4 regions of the Chryseobacterium sp. D764 genome follow, and region 2 is predicted to be linked to each of the others. Evidence: riboswitches for the same ligand, from Rfam matches in the RefSeq annotation. Region 2 holds a riboswitch; each other region holds the start of a gene.

What was found. Region 2 has a riboswitch for cobalamin ahead of KYG33_RS08700 (acyl-CoA thioesterase). Riboswitches for the same ligand answer to the same signal wherever they lie in the genome.
Region 1: it holds a riboswitch for cobalamin, as region 2 does, so the genes downstream of both, KYG33_RS16695 (TonB-dependent receptor plug domain-containing protein) here and KYG33_RS08700 (acyl-CoA thioesterase) in region 2, are expected to answer to the same signal.
Region 3: it holds a riboswitch for cobalamin, as region 2 does, so the genes downstream of both, KYG33_RS09350 (TonB-dependent receptor plug domain-containing protein) here and KYG33_RS08700 (acyl-CoA thioesterase) in region 2, are expected to answer to the same signal.
Region 4: it holds a riboswitch for cobalamin, as region 2 does, so the genes downstream of both, prpB (methylisocitrate lyase) here and KYG33_RS08700 (acyl-CoA thioesterase) in region 2, are expected to answer to the same signal.

Annotation. Positions count from the first base shown of each region.
Region 1 is NZ_CP079219.1:3,685,229-3,689,447, reverse strand. It holds gene KYG33_RS16700 (YncE family protein) at 1-106, opposite strand, end outside; gene KYG33_RS16695 (TonB-dependent receptor plug domain-containing protein) at 103-2,136, opposite strand; cobalamin riboswitch at 2,245-2,430, opposite strand; gene KYG33_RS16690 (transporter) at 2,521-3,468, opposite strand; gene KYG33_RS16685 (cytochrome-c peroxidase) at 3,481-4,219, opposite strand, start outside.
Region 2 is NZ_CP079219.1:1,936,639-1,940,857, reverse strand. It holds gene KYG33_RS08710 (XAC2610-related protein) at 352-1,050, shown strand; gene KYG33_RS08705 (HD domain-containing protein) at 1,052-1,642, shown strand; gene KYG33_RS08700 (acyl-CoA thioesterase) at 1,700-2,083, opposite strand; cobalamin riboswitch at 2,202-2,382, opposite strand; gene KYG33_RS08695 (hypothetical protein) at 2,416-3,216, opposite strand; gene KYG33_RS08690 (GEVED domain-containing protein) at 3,476-4,219, shown strand, end outside.
Region 3 is NZ_CP079219.1:2,080,468-2,084,686, reverse strand. It holds gene KYG33_RS09360 (helix-turn-helix domain-containing protein) at 1-736, opposite strand, end outside; gene KYG33_RS09355 (T9SS type A sorting domain-containing protein) at 909-2,201, shown strand; cobalamin riboswitch at 2,328-2,505, shown strand; gene KYG33_RS09350 (TonB-dependent receptor plug domain-containing protein) at 2,537-4,219, shown strand, end outside.
Region 4 is NZ_CP079219.1:363,159-367,377, forward strand. It holds gene KYG33_RS01530 (sensor histidine kinase) at 1-154, shown strand, start outside; gene KYG33_RS01535 (LytR/AlgR family response regulator transcription factor) at 159-926, shown strand; cobalamin riboswitch at 1,277-1,468, shown strand; gene prpB (methylisocitrate lyase) at 1,925-2,821, shown strand; gene prpC (2-methylcitrate synthase) at 2,824-3,978, shown strand; gene KYG33_RS01550 (bifunctional 2-methylcitrate dehydratase/aconitate hydratase) at 4,073-4,219, shown strand, end outside.

The sequences.
Region 1 (4,219 bases), 1.7 Mb from region 2:
ATGGAAGTCCCTCTACCACTTCCTGGCGGACAATAATATCATCCGTACGGCATGAACTAAGAAAAGCTAAGACAAGAAATAAAAAGTAAAAGTTTAGTTTTCTCATAAGGTAAAGTTTAGAATAAGTTTAAAGTTTCTGCCCGGCATCGGATAATTGATCACTACATCATAATATTGGTTGAAAATATTATTCATCTCAAGGCTTACTTTAAATTGATGATTCGCCCAGTTGAATTTTTTCTGAACAGACAGATCATGGGTATACCAAGGCTGTACATAATTGTATTGAATGTTGTCCTGGTTCACATCATACCTTTCTCCTACATACATCGCACTGTAATTGAAACTCCAGTCTTTATAGTCCGCCATCAGGGTGAAGGAGCCACTATGCCATGGTGTGTAAGGAATCTGATTTCGGTAGAATGTATCCTCCGGATCTGTCATATCTCTTGCACTTTGGTAAGTGTAGGAAAGCAAGGGTCTCAGTTTTACTTTTCCTAACTGCATTTCTGCCTGAACATTCACGTCAGCACCTATGATTTCAACCCGTCCAAGGTTCATCATCAGCCAGCGGAACATACTTCCGTTAGGGGCTGCAACAATCTTATCCTGTACTTTGTTGTAATAACCGTCTACTTTAGCATAAAAGGATGTAAAGAATCGGTTTTTATAATTCTTCTGATACGTAAATCCTACATCATACTGATTGGTAAATTCCGGCTTCAGGTAAGTATTTCCGATATTAGTGTAATACAGATCATTGAAGGTTGGCAGTCGGAAAATCCTTTTATAGAAAGCTCTTAAAGTAAGTTCAGGAATTATTTCAGGCTGGTAGCTCATAAATACAGCTGGGGTCCATTCTCTGCTGTCTCCGGGTCTTTTATTTTTTCTTACTTCTTCAAAAGTAAAAGTTCCTAAAAGGCTGCCCAGGATCTTGAATCTGTTCCACTGATACGTTGTTGCCAATGCAACCAATGTAGTGTAACGTGTAGGATAAGAAAAGTTATCCAGATTGGCATCCAGATTATTGTACTGAAAATCCCCGCTCAGACTGACATCCCAATTGGATGTGATAGAATAGATATTGGATGAGGAAAGATAGAGCTCTCGTTGGATATAGGTGTTATCGGTATGAATAATAGACTGCGAGCGAACAGTATCCATAAAATGAGTGTAATCGTAGGCAAACTTTGCTTTCAGCTGAGTTTCAAATCTGGGAAACAGTTTTTTCCGAAGATTGGCCTGCACGAAATAATTTTCATCAGAAAGTCTTGCTCCTCTTCCTCCAAAACGGCCATTCACAATAGGAGCCGGCATTCCACGGTCTGAAATATAACCATAGCCTCTTACATTCCAGCTTCCGTTATTTAAAGTTCCGTTTAACGAAGTTTCAAAACGTTTCGCTTTGATATCTGAGTCCTGCCTCTTTGCAATTGTATCATAAGCCTGCTGTCCATCAGGATATTTCTTGGCATACCGAAATCTGTAAATCCCATCACTTTGCAGAAATTCTCCACTGAAGCTGGCAGAAGTTCTGTCTGAAATTTTCTGTTCCAATCGGAATGACGGATTAAAAAGGTCTATGGAGGCACTTTTTGCTCTTATCACAAGATTGGTTTTCTTTATTCCTTTAAATACAGGCGTTTTAGGCTGTAAATAGATAGATCCCGAAGAACCGAAATCTTTTGCCGGCTGAAAAATCTCGCTTTTCTGCCCGTTATACAATGATATTTCTTCCAGATCATCCAAAGAATATCTTCCCAGATCTACCAGTCCGTTCTGTGCATTTCCCAGTTGAATTCCATCATAGAAAACGCCTACATGCTGACTTCCGAGGCTTCGGACATTAATGGTTTTCAATCCGCCAATCCCTCCATAGTCTTTGATCTGAACACCGGAAAAATACCGAAGAGCATCTGCTACAGAATGACTGTTCAGTCTTTCCAGCTGCTCGCCCTGCAGGGTTTGTGCCGGAAGAATTTCTTTGAAGTTTTTCTTGTAAAGGTTGATCCCTTTGATTGATTCTTCCTGAACACTGTCTTTTTTCTTGGTTTGAGAAGACAAAAGGTGAGATGTTAACACCAGTATTGTGAAAACAGCTTTATGAATTGCAGAAGTAATTAGTTTTGCCGCCATTAGCTCATTTAGGATAATGAAGACGCTAATGGATATAAGAATACAACGACAAAGCACAGCTGTCACTGCACAGAATCATTGATGTCCTAAGCTTTATTCCACGAAAGCGTCAAACGATTATTTTCTGGCAGGTCTTCTGACTTACTCCATTTTTGAAATCCTTCCCATTAAAAAACAGTGGATATATTCTTCAAAAATCTTGGTGCGGAGCTTACAGCAGCGGGTCTGTTCCGGATTTTCACCGGATTCCCTTTTAAGAGCTTTTTAGGGCTCACCAAATTTCGGCAAAGATAAAAAATTATTCCTAACCCCCAATTAAAATCATGATTCATAAACAATTAAAGCTCCCGAAGGAGCTTTAACATGATTAAAAAGGGGTTTTATTTAAATTCCGATATTCAGGAAAATACTAAATCTGGATTTTGCTTCAATATCACCACCAGCCAAATGGGTATACATAGGAAGCATGAGTTCACTTCCCAGGCTCAGTTTTTTATAAGAGGCTTCAAACCCAATCTTCCCATACAATGCACTTCCGGCTGTATTGGGCAGGGCTTCATCAAACTGCTTGTTCTGAGCATACACTTCTCCCTGCACTCCGGTTTTTACAGAAAAGATAGATTTTTCATTTCCTGCAACCTGATAAAATCCTGTTGCAGCGTAGTTCCACTGGTTTCCGAAATGGTAATTCTTCTTATTTTCCGTTTTGATTGTATAGTCTGTATTGACCAATACAGCTACTTTATTCTTTTGAAATTTATAATTCAAAGCCGCCTGATAATCCCAGCTTCCTGTTCCCAACTGAAAACTCGGATTGACTCCGGATGCTCCTTTTTCATCAAACTTTCCCAAAGGAATTTTCACGCCCAAACCTCCGCTCACGTGATGGAAATTATCTTTAGAGCTCATTAGCTGATAGATTCCCATCAGGTTCAGATCTCCGATTCCGTTGATTTTGATATCTCCCTGCATAGTCCTTTTTTCATGAAAATGAAATGGCAGACTTGCATATACACTTAGTTTTTTAGTCAATGGAATTTTTCCCCAAAGCTGTAAGGTATTAAAATACTGATCCTGTGTAAGATCTTTTACAAATAAATTTTCTTTTGCTTTGTAATGCTGTGCAAAATATTTGATTCCGATAAACTGTGGATTCAGCAAAGATTCAAAACCGGATGATCCGTTACCGGCCGCACAACCGCATGCATCACAGTCATCATCAAAATCAATTCTGCTAAAGCCATTCTGAGCAATATACATACTGTCTCTAACCAGATTTGCCTGGCTCAGGCTAAATACCATTAAACATAGTATTGCTATAATCTTCTTCATGTTTTCTATAATTTATTCTGCAAATTTTGGATTGGATATAAAACTTTTGTCGGACAATGTTTTCAGGAAAGCAATAATCGACTGTTTTTCCTGACTATTCATGGCTATTCCTGTATGACCATTCTGTTTCAGCTGAGGATCAAGATTCGCATTATCTTCCACCTGTTCTGAATAGAAATTGAGTACAGCATCTAATGTGTAAAACCTTCCGTCATGCATATAAGGTGCTGTATATTCTACGTTTCTCAAACTTGGAACACGGAATTTCATCCAGTCTACCTGATTAAGAGTAACTCTGTAACGCCCTGCATCTTTGAACTCGGTGTTATAATACATTCCTGTATTACGGAAGCTTTCATCGGTAAATAATTCTCCGCTATGGCAAGAGGCACATTTCTGTCCGAACAAAGCCATTCCCTGAGATTCTGTAGAAGTAAACTGCTCTTTTCCCTGCCTGAACCTGTCATATTTTGAATCTGCAGAAATTAAAGAAGCCATAAACTGTGACAGTGCTTTTAGAATTCTTTCTCCGGTAATGGTTTCATCTCCGTACGCTTCCCTGAAAAGTTTTTTATATTTCTGATCATCTTTTATTTTTGAAATGGCTTCCGGTATAGAACTGTCCATCTCATTGACATCTGTAATAGGGCTTATCGGTTGTTCATTGAGGTTATGAATAACACCGTCCCACATATATCTTTTCAAAAAAGCCATATTCTGAATGGGTGGCGCATTTCTGATTCCTATTCTG
Region 2 (4,219 bases):
TATAAATTTTACTATGAATTTTGATAAGAATGAATTTGATCAAAAAATGTTTAAATTTTAAATGAAAATGAAAGAAATAAAGAGAAAAAAAGTTATCATTCATTAATTATTGCTCATTACCCAAGATATAGCCCCGATAGCAGCGGTTACCTCACAGCGGCTTGGGTTCAGGTACGGAGCGAGGAGTATGAGCGTATAGCGGGAAATAGCTTCTTATTACTGAACACTCTTTTATTTAAAGGCTGTTAAAATGTTTCAGATCCTTACAGATAATAAGGCCGGAATTTTGAGATCGGTATTATGATTCGTATTTTTGTTAGGAAAAAAACACCTAAATCACTTACTATTACCATGAATTTATTCAATAAGTATAAACATTTACCGGCTTTTGTTTTACTGGGGCCTGCATGTTTCGGACAATATCAGTTTGAGGTTAAAAATGCATCAAAGAATTATGATGCAATCATCCAGGTAGAAAATTGCTATGATGACCGGTGCAGCGGCAAAGGAACTGTAGAATTGTTTGATCATAAAAATACAAAGGTACAGACTTTTGCATCGGATAATCTGGTGTTGGAAACAGATCAGACTGAAAAGCCCAGGCTGGGAAAAATGATCCAGCTGACAAATAAACAGAACTCTGTAATCATTAATGATTTTAATTTTGACGGAACTGAAGATATAGCGGTAAGGAACGGGAATATGGGAAACTATAGCGCTGCTTCCTATGACGTTTATGTATTCAACAGTACAAGAATGGCATTTGTGAAGAGTAAAGAACTTACGGATCTTGCGTCCAGTGCTCTTGATATTTTTGATGTGGATGTGAAACGTAAGCGCCTGATCTCCTATGGAAAATCTGGCTGTTGTGATATTTTTACCACTGAATATGCTGTTGTTCCCAATAAAGGACTTGATAAAGTCTTTGAAAAAGAAGAAGATATGACGGTAGAAGGCCGCGTAAAAGTGATCACTAAAGAAAAGATCAATAATAAGTGGGTAACCAAAACAAAGGTGTACCCTTCAGAACAATATAATAGAGAAAAGTAAGATGAAAATTCAGAAAGAGATTGATTTTATCCTGGCAGTGGATGCCTTGAAAAATGTACAGCGAAGAAATTATAATGCTGACGATTCCCGAAGAGAGAATACTGCGGAACATTCATGGCAGATCATCATTCTGGCTCAGATTCTTTATCCATATGCTAAAAACCGTGCAGATATTGATCTGTTGAGAGTGATAAGAATGCTTTCCATTCACGATTTGGTAGAGATAGAAGCTGGGGATACCTTTATTTTTGATGAAAAAGCAATGGTAGGGAAGTTTGACAGAGAGAAAGCATCTGCACAAAAGATTTTCGGTATCCTGGATGAGCCTTTGCGTACAGAGTTCTTCAATCTATGGCTTGAGTTTGAAGATGAGAAAACACCGGATGCTATTTTTGCCTGTGGAATCGACAGAATTATGCCATTTATCTTAAATTCTCATACTTCAGGAAAAAGCTGGACGGAAGCCGGAGTAACAGAAAAACAAATCCGGAATATGCTTGAAAATGCTATCAGCAGAGCATCGGATGAAATGGGAGAAGCCTTTGAACTGCTGCTGAGCAGAAGCCTGGAAACTGAAAAAGTTGTGAAATAAATTTATTGAAAATAGAATAATTTTCGGGCGGCCTTTGGCCGCCCGAAAATTTATCATTTATAGTATCTGGATTGGTTTCTTGAATTCGTCAATCGCTACAAAAGTAAAATCACCTACAATGGCTTTTTCTCTTTCATAGGAATACATCTGCTCGGTATAGATCTCAACATTTACTTTCATACTTGTTTTTCCTACGTATGAAACTTTGCCAATCAGTTCAACAATAGTTCCGGCTGGAATAGGTTTCTTGAAATCGATCTTGTCACTGCTCACTGTTACCACTCTTTTTCTGGCAAATCGTGTGGCTGTAATAAAAGCTACTTCGTCCATCAGCTGCATGGCCGTACCACCAAAAAGGGTATCGTAATGATTGGTTGTGTTAGGGAAAACCGCTTTAAAGATTCTGGTTTCGGATGCTTCAATTCTTTCTTCTGTAGTCATATATCATTATTAATTAAAGCGAAATGAAAACGATATTAAAACAACAGAATAATGACAGGAACTTAAAGAACCCCCTGAAACAATCCATCAGATCAATACAACTTCAAATCGCGAAAGTTATTTGTTTAAAGAAATAGGCAGGTCTCCTGACTTGTAACATCTTTTATCTCCTTCCCATGCCTCGCACAGTGGATCTTTGATAAAGATTTCAGTTACTTACAGTTGCGCGACAGTCCGTGATTTTCACACGGTTCCCTTTTAATCTGCAGTGATGCAGAACCAATTCCTGTGATGAATAAGCGTAAAACTTTTCGAGTGCAAAAATAATGAATTTATTCCGGATTATGGTAAATAATCTGGCTGATTACTCTTCCTTTCTTGATGGTCCACAGCGTGGTGTATCTGTTTTCTCCTGAACCGTTTATCATGTATAAGAAAATATTATCGGTGTCCAGGGATGTTACGCCAATATTCTCAAAATCCATAGTAGGCTGGAACATGTTTTTGATGGCTTCTCTTACAAAGACAGAACCTCTTCCGGGTTGTTGTACTCTGATTGATTTGATCTCAGTCATTCCTTCAGGAAGATCATTTCCGATTCCCCAAGGTTTTACTTTATCAATGGTAAGAAGTTTTCCTTCCGCATCTTTTTCCTTTTTACGGTAGCCGGCATTGGAAGGGTAGATATCAATCACAACTTTGCTTCTTTGGGCAGTAGGAACTTTTGGATCAGAATTATCTGTGAAAATAAGTGATTTTCCGTTTTTGGACCTGGAGGGAGTATAGGCCGGAAGCTGGTCTATATAAGCAATACGTTCTTTATTGACCATTCCTTCTTTGTCCAGTGTTTCATAACGTACAAATGGTTTGTCTTCATCCTGTTTTTCAGGATATTTGATCCAGATCCACTCTGTTTCTCCGGGAGCAGGTTTTACATAAACAAATACATCTCCTTTACGCATACGGATCTTATCTACAATTTTTCTGTAATTGTCTTTATGAACCCGTACATTGGCATATCCTTCTTCAGCTTTTACAACTCCGAAAGGAACTTTATTCTGCCCTTTTACAAAGGCTATAGATAAAATACTGAAAGCGGATAAATAGAATGCTTTGTTTATGAAAGTCATCATGAAAATTTTTTGATCCCCCAAATATATAAATTAAATGCTTTTCAGGAGATAATTTATACCATTGCAGTTCTTTAAAATCTTGTATTTGTTTCAGATGGATTAAAAATGCAGATATCTTATGGGATTATTTTGTATAATAGGTGTGATTTTTGGCTTGTAATTTAAAATGTATTGATAAAATATAACAATAAATGAAATATTTATAAGAATTATTTCAAAAAATGCTCTATTTTTCAGGAGAATTTAAAAACTAATAAACATGACAAAAAGACTACTTTATGTATTCTCTTTTATTTTGGGTATTTCAAGCTTTCAGGCAGAAAACAAGATAGAAGCAGGATCAAAATCTTTATTTTATTGTGATACAAATGCTCCAACAGATGTTGTGGTATCAAATGTTAGCCTTACTTCCGCAACGGTTACCTGGACTGCCGACCCAAATACTCCGAACAATTATGTAAGATACCGGAAAGCTGGCAGTACCACCTGGATGATAGCAACGGGATTGTCTGGGCAAAATGTGTTTACTATTGGTATGTTAGAGCCCTGTACAATTTATGAAGTACAAGTTGCAAAAATATGTAACACGATAACGGGAACATGGTCCACTCCTATATTTTTTACAACAGTCATCAATTACTGTGCAAGCGCTTCTACAGATACCAGCATGATGCATATTTCCAATGTGACAGTAAACTCCACAGGGGTTACGGCTCCCATGGTCAGCAACTCCGGCTCATCCAACTATACAGATTACAGAAGCGATGTAAGCCGTAGAATAAAGTTTTTTGTAGGAAGTGTGGGCAATAAACTTTCGGTAAGTAATAGCTGGACCGGAACTCCAGGTACAACAACGGTAACTGCATGGATAGATCTCAATGCTAACGGCATTTTTGAATCCAGTGAAAGAGTAATGGTTGCCAATAATGTTACTCAGGCAGCTCCGGCTGTGTCTGTATTTAATATTCCAAGTTTTGCAACACTGACAACGTGTGGTACTGTA
Region 3 (4,219 bases), 140 kb from region 2:
TGGTCTGGTGCTCAAGATCAGAAATAATATTTTCTATAAGCGCTTTATATTCAACAAGTCTATTTTGTTTTAGGAGATAAGAAGAACGGAAAATTCTGTTTTCCATTTTTAATATTCTGTTTTCTTCATTATGATCGCTGAGGTACTGATTACTTTTATCAAGGTTTTTGAATGCTGCAGTATAATCTCTATTGATTCCTGAGTTCAAAGCTTGCAGTTGGTACAGCTTTGCTGTGGTTATTCGTAATGTGGCATCATTACTTTTAAGAAGCTTTTGATCAGATAAAAGATGGGTAATAATTCTTTTTGACTGATTGTACAGACTCAGATTTTGGTATTGGTCAGCAAGATTATAATCACTGAAAACCTGCATAAAATAAGAAAGTTCATTTTTCGGATCGGCATCTTCTTTCTGCGCAAAAATATTCACAGATTGTATGTAATCGCCTTTCATAGCAAAAGCCTGTGAAATAATGTTTTGCAGTACAATTTTATGCTCTGTATTCTGATCACTTACGAGGATTCCCTGAGTATAGCTGATGCATTCGTCAGAATTCTGATACAATTTCAGAAATGCCTTATCTGCCAAAATATTAAAGTCCGGACCTGACTGTCCACTGGTAATAAAAGAACAGCAAATGAAAATAAACAGTAATATTTTTCTGCTATTTTGAAATAATTTTTGTCTTGATAGTTTGTTTTTTGTGCTTTTTTGAATAGTTCGGGTAAAATCCATATTCAAAATGATGTTTTGTATCTAATTGATTATTATTTGTTTAAAAATTAAACTCTTTTAAAATTCACGAATTATGAAAGTCTATTTCTTTGGATAGGGTAAATATTGTATTAATATTGTTTTCACCAATTCGGAACGCTAAATATAATAAAATATGAAAAATTTTTACAGAATGTCAATAAAAATATTGACGGCTTGTCTTTTTCTGAAATTTAGTTTTGCAGCAGCACAGCTTACAGTAATAGGGCTGGGAAATTATAATGTAGGTGCAGTTTCAGATAATGGAGTAGTAAGTATGCATACAAGTGCAGGAGGAGTATATAAATGGAATGCAGCAGGCGGACTTGTACAGATAGGTTCAATATCAAACGGATATCCAGCCGCAGGGAGAACGATTGTTTCAAACGATGGAACCAAAATATCATCTTCTGTTACAAATTCTGCAACAGGATTTAATGAAATATCAACTTATGACGTAGCTACTTCCACATGGGTAAACAGAGGAGGGCTGGTTCCTACCGGTTGGGACGGCAGTGTAAGTTCTACATGGGGAATGTCACCTAACGGAAATACTATTGTAGGGTTAGGATTTCTTACTGCTGCGAACGCACATGCTGTGAAATGGGATGACGTAAACGGAATGGTTGACCTGGGAAGTATAGTTTCCGGACGCAGTTCCAGGGCAAATGCAATCAATGCGGCAGGAACCGTGATTGTAGGGTGGCAGGATGAGCCAACCGGAACAAGAAGCGGTGCAAAATGGCAGGATGGAGTAGAAAGTTTTATTACAGATAATAACGGGAATAATGTAGGAGAAGCAGGCGGAATTTCGGCTGACGGAAATACCATTATAGGATCTGCAAATCCTAATCCTTATGTTTGGAATGCTACAAGCGGGCTGACTTATATAACACATCCTAATGCTTCGTTCAATTTCAAAGGAGGAGCTACAGGAATTTCAGCTGATGGAACACGAGTTATTGGTTTTTACAGAGCATTTGGAGCACCTCCAATGTCGGGAGAAGGTTTTATCTGGACTGCATCTGCCGGAAGAATTAATCTGAATGATTATGCAGTATCCTTAGGAATTGCAACGAATGGAGTAACGATGGGACTTCCTCTGGCGATTTCACAAGACGGAAAGAAAATTGCCGGATCAGGGACGAATGCTTCAGGTCAAATAGTTGCTTTTTATCTGGATACTTCTGAATTCTTATCAGTAAATGATACCGTGAAAGAGAAAAACAGTGTTGGCATTTATCCTAATCCTGTAACTGATGTGCTTTATTTTAAAGGAACAGGAAAAATAGAAAAAGCAGAAATCTATAATATGGTTGGGCAAAGGGTGAAATCATTCAATACTGTGGAAGGACAAATTGATGTTTCATCTTTATCAAAAGGATATTATATTCTGCAATACTCTGTGAAAGGAGAAAAACAAGCTTATAAATTCATTAAAAAATAACATATATAAATAGTAAAGTAGTGGGATGATGGCCGTTTTCAATTTTGAAAGCGGCTGTTTTTTATTTGCAAAAGTCTGAAATTTTTGATGTAAAAGCCGGTTTTTTGGCAAATACATATAAAAAACTATCTTTGCAAAAATTTTGGTTTCCAGTATTTTGGAATGAAAAGGGAATTGGGTGTAACTCCCATACTGTCCCCGCAACTGTAAATCGCAATAAAAGTTTCTGCAAACAACCACTGTCTAAAACGGGAAGGAGCAGAATGCGAAAGTCAGGAGACCTGCCAACATTATAATCAAAAAACATATTGCTTTCGGAGGAAAAGTAAAAAAGTATGGATATAAAAAGATCTTTAGTACTGCTTTTTTCATCTTATGGCTGTTTTCTTTTTGGACAAGAGAAAACCATAGACACTATTTATGTCTTCGACAACCAGATGAATAGGGTGAAACTTTTTCATCCCGTAAAAATAATTTCGGCAGAAGAGGCCGAGAAAAACTCCAGTAATCTTTCAGAGCTCCTGAGATTTCAGTCACAGGTTTTTATCAAAGAAAATGGCCGAGGGGCTGTTTCTTCACCATCTTTCCGGGGTACTACCGCTCAGCAGACTGCATTTGTATGGAATGGGATTAATATCAACTCCAGTTTTTTAGGACAGGGAGATATCAATAATATTGCTTTGTTTGGCTATGATCAGATCGGTATAAAAGCCGGCGGTGGAAGTGTAGTCTATGGAAGTGGTGCCATTGGGGGAAGTATTCACCTGAATAATACCCTTGATTTTAATAAAGGTTTCCATGGTTCTTTATTTTCTGAGGTGGCTTCCTTTAATACCTATAATAATTTTGTAAAAGGTTCTTACAGCAATGATAAGTTCAGTTTTAAAGCTTCCGGAAATTATTCTGTAAGTGAAAACAATTATGAGGTAAGCGATCTGAAGTATATCAACAGAAATGGAAATTACTATAATACCACATTCAATGCAGGTGCATCCTATAAAATAACCAACGATCATAAAATTTCGTGGCAAAGCCAGTTTTTCGATTCTTCACAGCATTATCCTGTGTATGAAGAAACGGGAACAAAAACAAAATATAAAACTCAAAGTATAAGAAGCCTTCTTTCCTGGGACTGGAATAAAACTAAGTTCAGCAACTCTTTTAAAGCGGCCTATACAGAAGAAAACTTTCAGTATTTCGGTTCGTTAAACCAGCCTAAATCAAGTGGGGGAACAGGGAAAAACTATATCTTTAAAAATGATTTCAATTATTTTCTGAATTCTAAGTGGAATTTTAATCTTATCGGAGAATTTCAGATCAATAAAGGTGAAGGATATCAGAGCGGAATATCCAGTGTCAGTAGAAATATTGGCTCTGTTTCCGGGTTGCTGAGGTATTTTGCTACTAAAGACCTGCGTTTTGAGGGTGGATTTAAGAAAGATTTTGTGGAAGATGTGAAGTCTCCGTTTATGTATTCATTCTCTGGAAAATGGAGTGCCGCAAAATGGTATGATGTAAGCGTTAACGTGTCAAAAAACTTCAGATATCCGTCATTTAATGATATTTATTATGAGCCGGGAGGAAATAAAGATCTGAGACCGGAAACGTCTACCCAGTTTGATATGGTGAATGAGTTCAAAGTAGGAGATTTCAGACTTACTTTGTCTCCTTATTATATGAACATTACAGATCTTATTGTATGGCTGCCTACTGCTTTGGGGTATTGGCAGGCATTTAATGTCAATAAATCTGAATCTTACGGATTGGAATCTCAATTGTCTTTCAGCAAACAATTGGGAAATCATAAAATCCGGGCTAATGCCGGATACTATTATGCAAAATCTATTGATAAGGAAACTAAAATGCAAAGACCTTATGTTCCCATGCACAGAGGAATGGCCAATGTAGATTATGAATACGGTTTCTTTAAGTTTTTCGCACAGGGACTGGTGAATGGCGTTACTTACACTACAAGTGATGAAAAAAGATCAGAAGCAATAGATCCTTATTTTCTTTTA
Region 4 (4,219 bases), 1.6 Mb from region 2:
AAATAATGTTATACCGAAGCGTAACAGTAAAAAAACGTCTGGAAGAGCGTTGAACAATCTTAAAGAACAATATACGTTATTAACCGACCGACAGGTAGAAATATTAAAAACAGAAACCGGATTTTCAGTAACACTTCCTATAATTCCAGTATAAAAATATGATAAAAGTTATAATTATCGAAGACGAAATTCCTGCCAGAAACAAATTAAAACGTTTTATCAGCGAATTGGAAGAACCGGTTGAGATCGTTGCAGAGATTGATACCGTAGAAGAAGCCGTTACTTTTTTTAAAAATTCAACAGTAGACCTGATCTTTTCTGATATAGAATTATTGGATGGAAATGCCTTTGAAATCTACAGTCAGGTGAACATTTCAAGCCCGATAATTTTCACAACCGCTTACGATCAGTATTGGATGAATGCCTTTGAAAGTAATGGTATAGAATATCTTTTAAAACCATTTTCACAGGAACGTTTCCAAAAAGCATGGGGTAAATTTCTTTTATTAAGAACTTCTGCATCAGAACAGAATGATGTCCTGATAAAACTTCAGCAAATGCTCAATAACAGTCATCCAGAGAAAAAATATAAAAAAAGATTTACGGTCTCCTCACATCAGGGAACTTATTTTGTAAATACTGAAGAGATCACTTTCTTTGAAGCAGAAGAGGGAATTGTCTTTGCTTTTGATACTGCAGGAAAAAAACATCTGCTTAATGAATCTACACTAAAAGAAATTGAAAATCAGCTTAGTCCTTCGGATTTTTTCAGAATTAACCGAAGTGAAATCGTTCAGAAAATACATATTGAAAGGATAGAGCGTTACAACAGAAATACACAGTCTATCCAGATAAAAGGACATAAAATCCACCTTATCACAAGCCAGAGTAATACCTCTGCTTTCAGAAAATGGATTGAAGAATAAAGATTAAATTTTTGACTGAAAATGATATAAAAAAGATCATTTGAAGCCAGAAAATGAGCATCCATTATCGCTAAAAAAAAAGTTTTAAAAAACGCTTCAATTCCAGAATGAAAAACAATAACAAGTAGACAGTTTCTTTGAACTTGTCTGATTTTTTCACGACATATCTTGTGGATTTTGTAACAAAAAATGGGCAGGATAATCTAAATTATAATGTCTGTTGGGTGAAGAATGTATTTTTAATAATAACATAATCAATGGATTATGATTAAATAATTATTGTTTGCATAAAATATCTTTCATGTTTTTATAAAATACCTATATTTACCACCAAGGAGTTCTTAACATCTTCTTTATCAACCGAAACTGGTTACACTTAGCTGTGTCTTAAAAGGGAATCGTGTGCAAATCACGAACTGTCGCGCAACTGTAAGTAACATCAAGGTTTTTATCAAAAAAGGTCCACTGTATACCTCGTTATATGGGAAGGGCGATAAAAACTGTTACAAGTCAGGAGACCTGCCTATTTCGAATTGACGATGCTTTCGCGGTCTGAAGCTTATAGTCAGGTATGATACGATATGGATAACAGTGGGATCAATATATTTTGTCAGCTCGTGTTATTTTTATGATGCAGATAAGTAGTGGAGTGGTATGCTCTTTCATTATCGTGTATTCATCGTATTTTTCCTTTTCCATATTTTTCTTTCTCACAGGCATTGTGAAGTTTATCAGGAACTTTTTATGAGGATTTAATCAATATAAAAAGTTAAAAAAATGTATCCATTCGATTTCGATTATTCATACAGCAGCAGACTTGGAAATAAACAGATTGGCACGGAGATAATGGCTCTGAATTCCGGATTACAAAAATCGATTAAAACAAATCAGTTATTTTTTGATTTCCTTTTTAACATATCATGCAATGCCGGTAGCTATTGTGATGCCTGTTCATGGTTTTCTGTAAAACAAATTTCAACTAAACAATAAATATTATAATGACTACAAGTGAAAGTTTGAAGTCTCCCGGTATGAAATTTCGGGAGGCCATGCGAAAAGAAAGTCCCCTTCAGATTGTTGGCACCATCAATGCCAATCATGCATTGTTAGCACAGCAGGCAGGTTTTAATGCAATTTATCTTTCAGGAGGAGGTGTTGCCGCGGGTTCTCTAGGGATTCCGGATCTAGGAATTACCACGCTGGAAGATGTATTGATTGATGTTCAGCGTATCACGAATGTTTGTGATGTACCGCTCATGGTAGATGTTGATACCGGATTCGGACCTTCAGCATTCAATGTGGCAAGAACTGTAAAGTCACTGATTAAAGCTGGAGCTGCGGCCCTCCATATTGAAGACCAGGTAGGGGCAAAACGCTGTGGACACCGCCCGGGAAAAGAAGTGGTAACCAAAGAAGAAATGGTAGACAGAGTGAAAGCAGCGGTAGATGCCCGTACCGATGAAAATTTTGTAATTGGTGCCCGTACCGATGCATTTGCTAATGAAGGATTGGAAAAAACATTGGAAAGAGCAGCAGCTTATAAAGAAGCTGGAGCAGATTTTATTTTTGCAGAAGCCGTTCCTGACTTAAGCTTTTATCACAAGTTTGTTGAAGCCGCAGGAGTTCCAGTGCTGGCTAATATTACCGAATTCGGGATGATCAGAATGTACACGGTGGAAGAATTAAAAAATGCAGGCGTGGGACTGATCCTTTATCCGCTTTCTGCTTTCCGTGCTGCCAATAAAGCCGCTCAAAATGTATATGAACACCTTCGTAAAGACGGAACACAGATCAATGTATTGGATACTATGCAAACCAGGGAAGAACTCTATCAAAGCATCGGATACTATGACTACGAACAAAAATTAGACAACCTTTTTAAACAAAATAATTGATAATGTCAACTAACAGTGAACCCACATTTAAACCTAAAAAAAGCGTTGCGCTTTCAGGGGTAGCAGCAGGTAATACGGCTCTTTGCAGTGTCGGAAAAAGTGGAAACGATCTCCATTACAGAGGATATGATATTCTGGATCTGGCAGAGAAAGCACAGTTTGAAGAAGTAGCTTATCTTTTGATCTACGGCCAGCTGCCAACCGGAGCACAATTGAAAAACTATAAAGCCAAACTAAAATCTTTGAGAGGGCTACCTCATTCTGTGAGAAATATTCTTAAGAGTATTCCTGCAGCGGCTCATCCCATGGATGTCATGCGTTCCATGGTTTCTGCTATCGGAAGTATTCAGCCGGAAAAAGATGATCATAATATGGCGGGAGCAAGAGATATTGCAGACAAATTACTGGCATCTTTCAGCTCAGGTCTGTTATATTGGTATCATTATACCCATAATGGAAAAGAAATTGACGTAGAAACCGATGATGATACAATAGGAGGGCATTTCCTTCACCTGCTGCATGGGAAAAAACCTGCAGATTCCTGGGTAAAAGCAATGGAAATCTCGTTAAACCTCTATGCAGAACATGAATTTAATGCCTCAACATTTACCAGCCGTGTGATTGCCGGAACAGGATCTGATATTTACTCTGCAATTACCGGAGCAATTGGTGCTTTGAGAGGACCTAAACATGGTGGGGCAAATGAAGTTGCTTTTGAAATCCAAAGCCGCTACAATTCTCCTGATGAAGCAGAAAGCGATATTCGCAAGCGTATTGTGAACAAAGAAGTGATTATTGGCTTTGGACACCCGGTGTATACCATTTCAGATCCGAGAAACGTCGTGATTAAAAAAGTGGCGAAAGAACTTTCTGAAGAAGCAGGAGATATGCTGCTGTATAATATTGCTGAAAGATTGGAAACGATCATGTGGGAAGAAAAGAAAATGTTCCCGAATCTGGATTGGTTCTCCGCTGTTTCTTACCATCTGATGGGAGTGCCTACTCTGATGTTTACTCCGTTATTTGTCATTTCAAGAGTGACCGGATGGAGTGCTCATATTATAGAACAGAGACAGGATGGAAAGATTATCCGTCCAAGTGCCAATTATACAGGGCCTGAAAACAAAGAATTTGTGTCCATCAACGACCGGAAATAATGGAAAATAGAATGTCGGAAATGAAAAAACAATAATTCATTTTCAATTTTCCACTCTTAACTTTTAATTAATTAAAATTTTTCAATAATAAAAAATGAGTTCACACATCTCAAACGAAAGACCACAACCCGATCAGGTATTAACAGACATTGCAGACTATGTTTTAAATTACGAAATTAAAAATGACTTAGCATGGAAGACCGCTCACTACTGTCTTCTGGATACAATCGGCTGTGGGCTG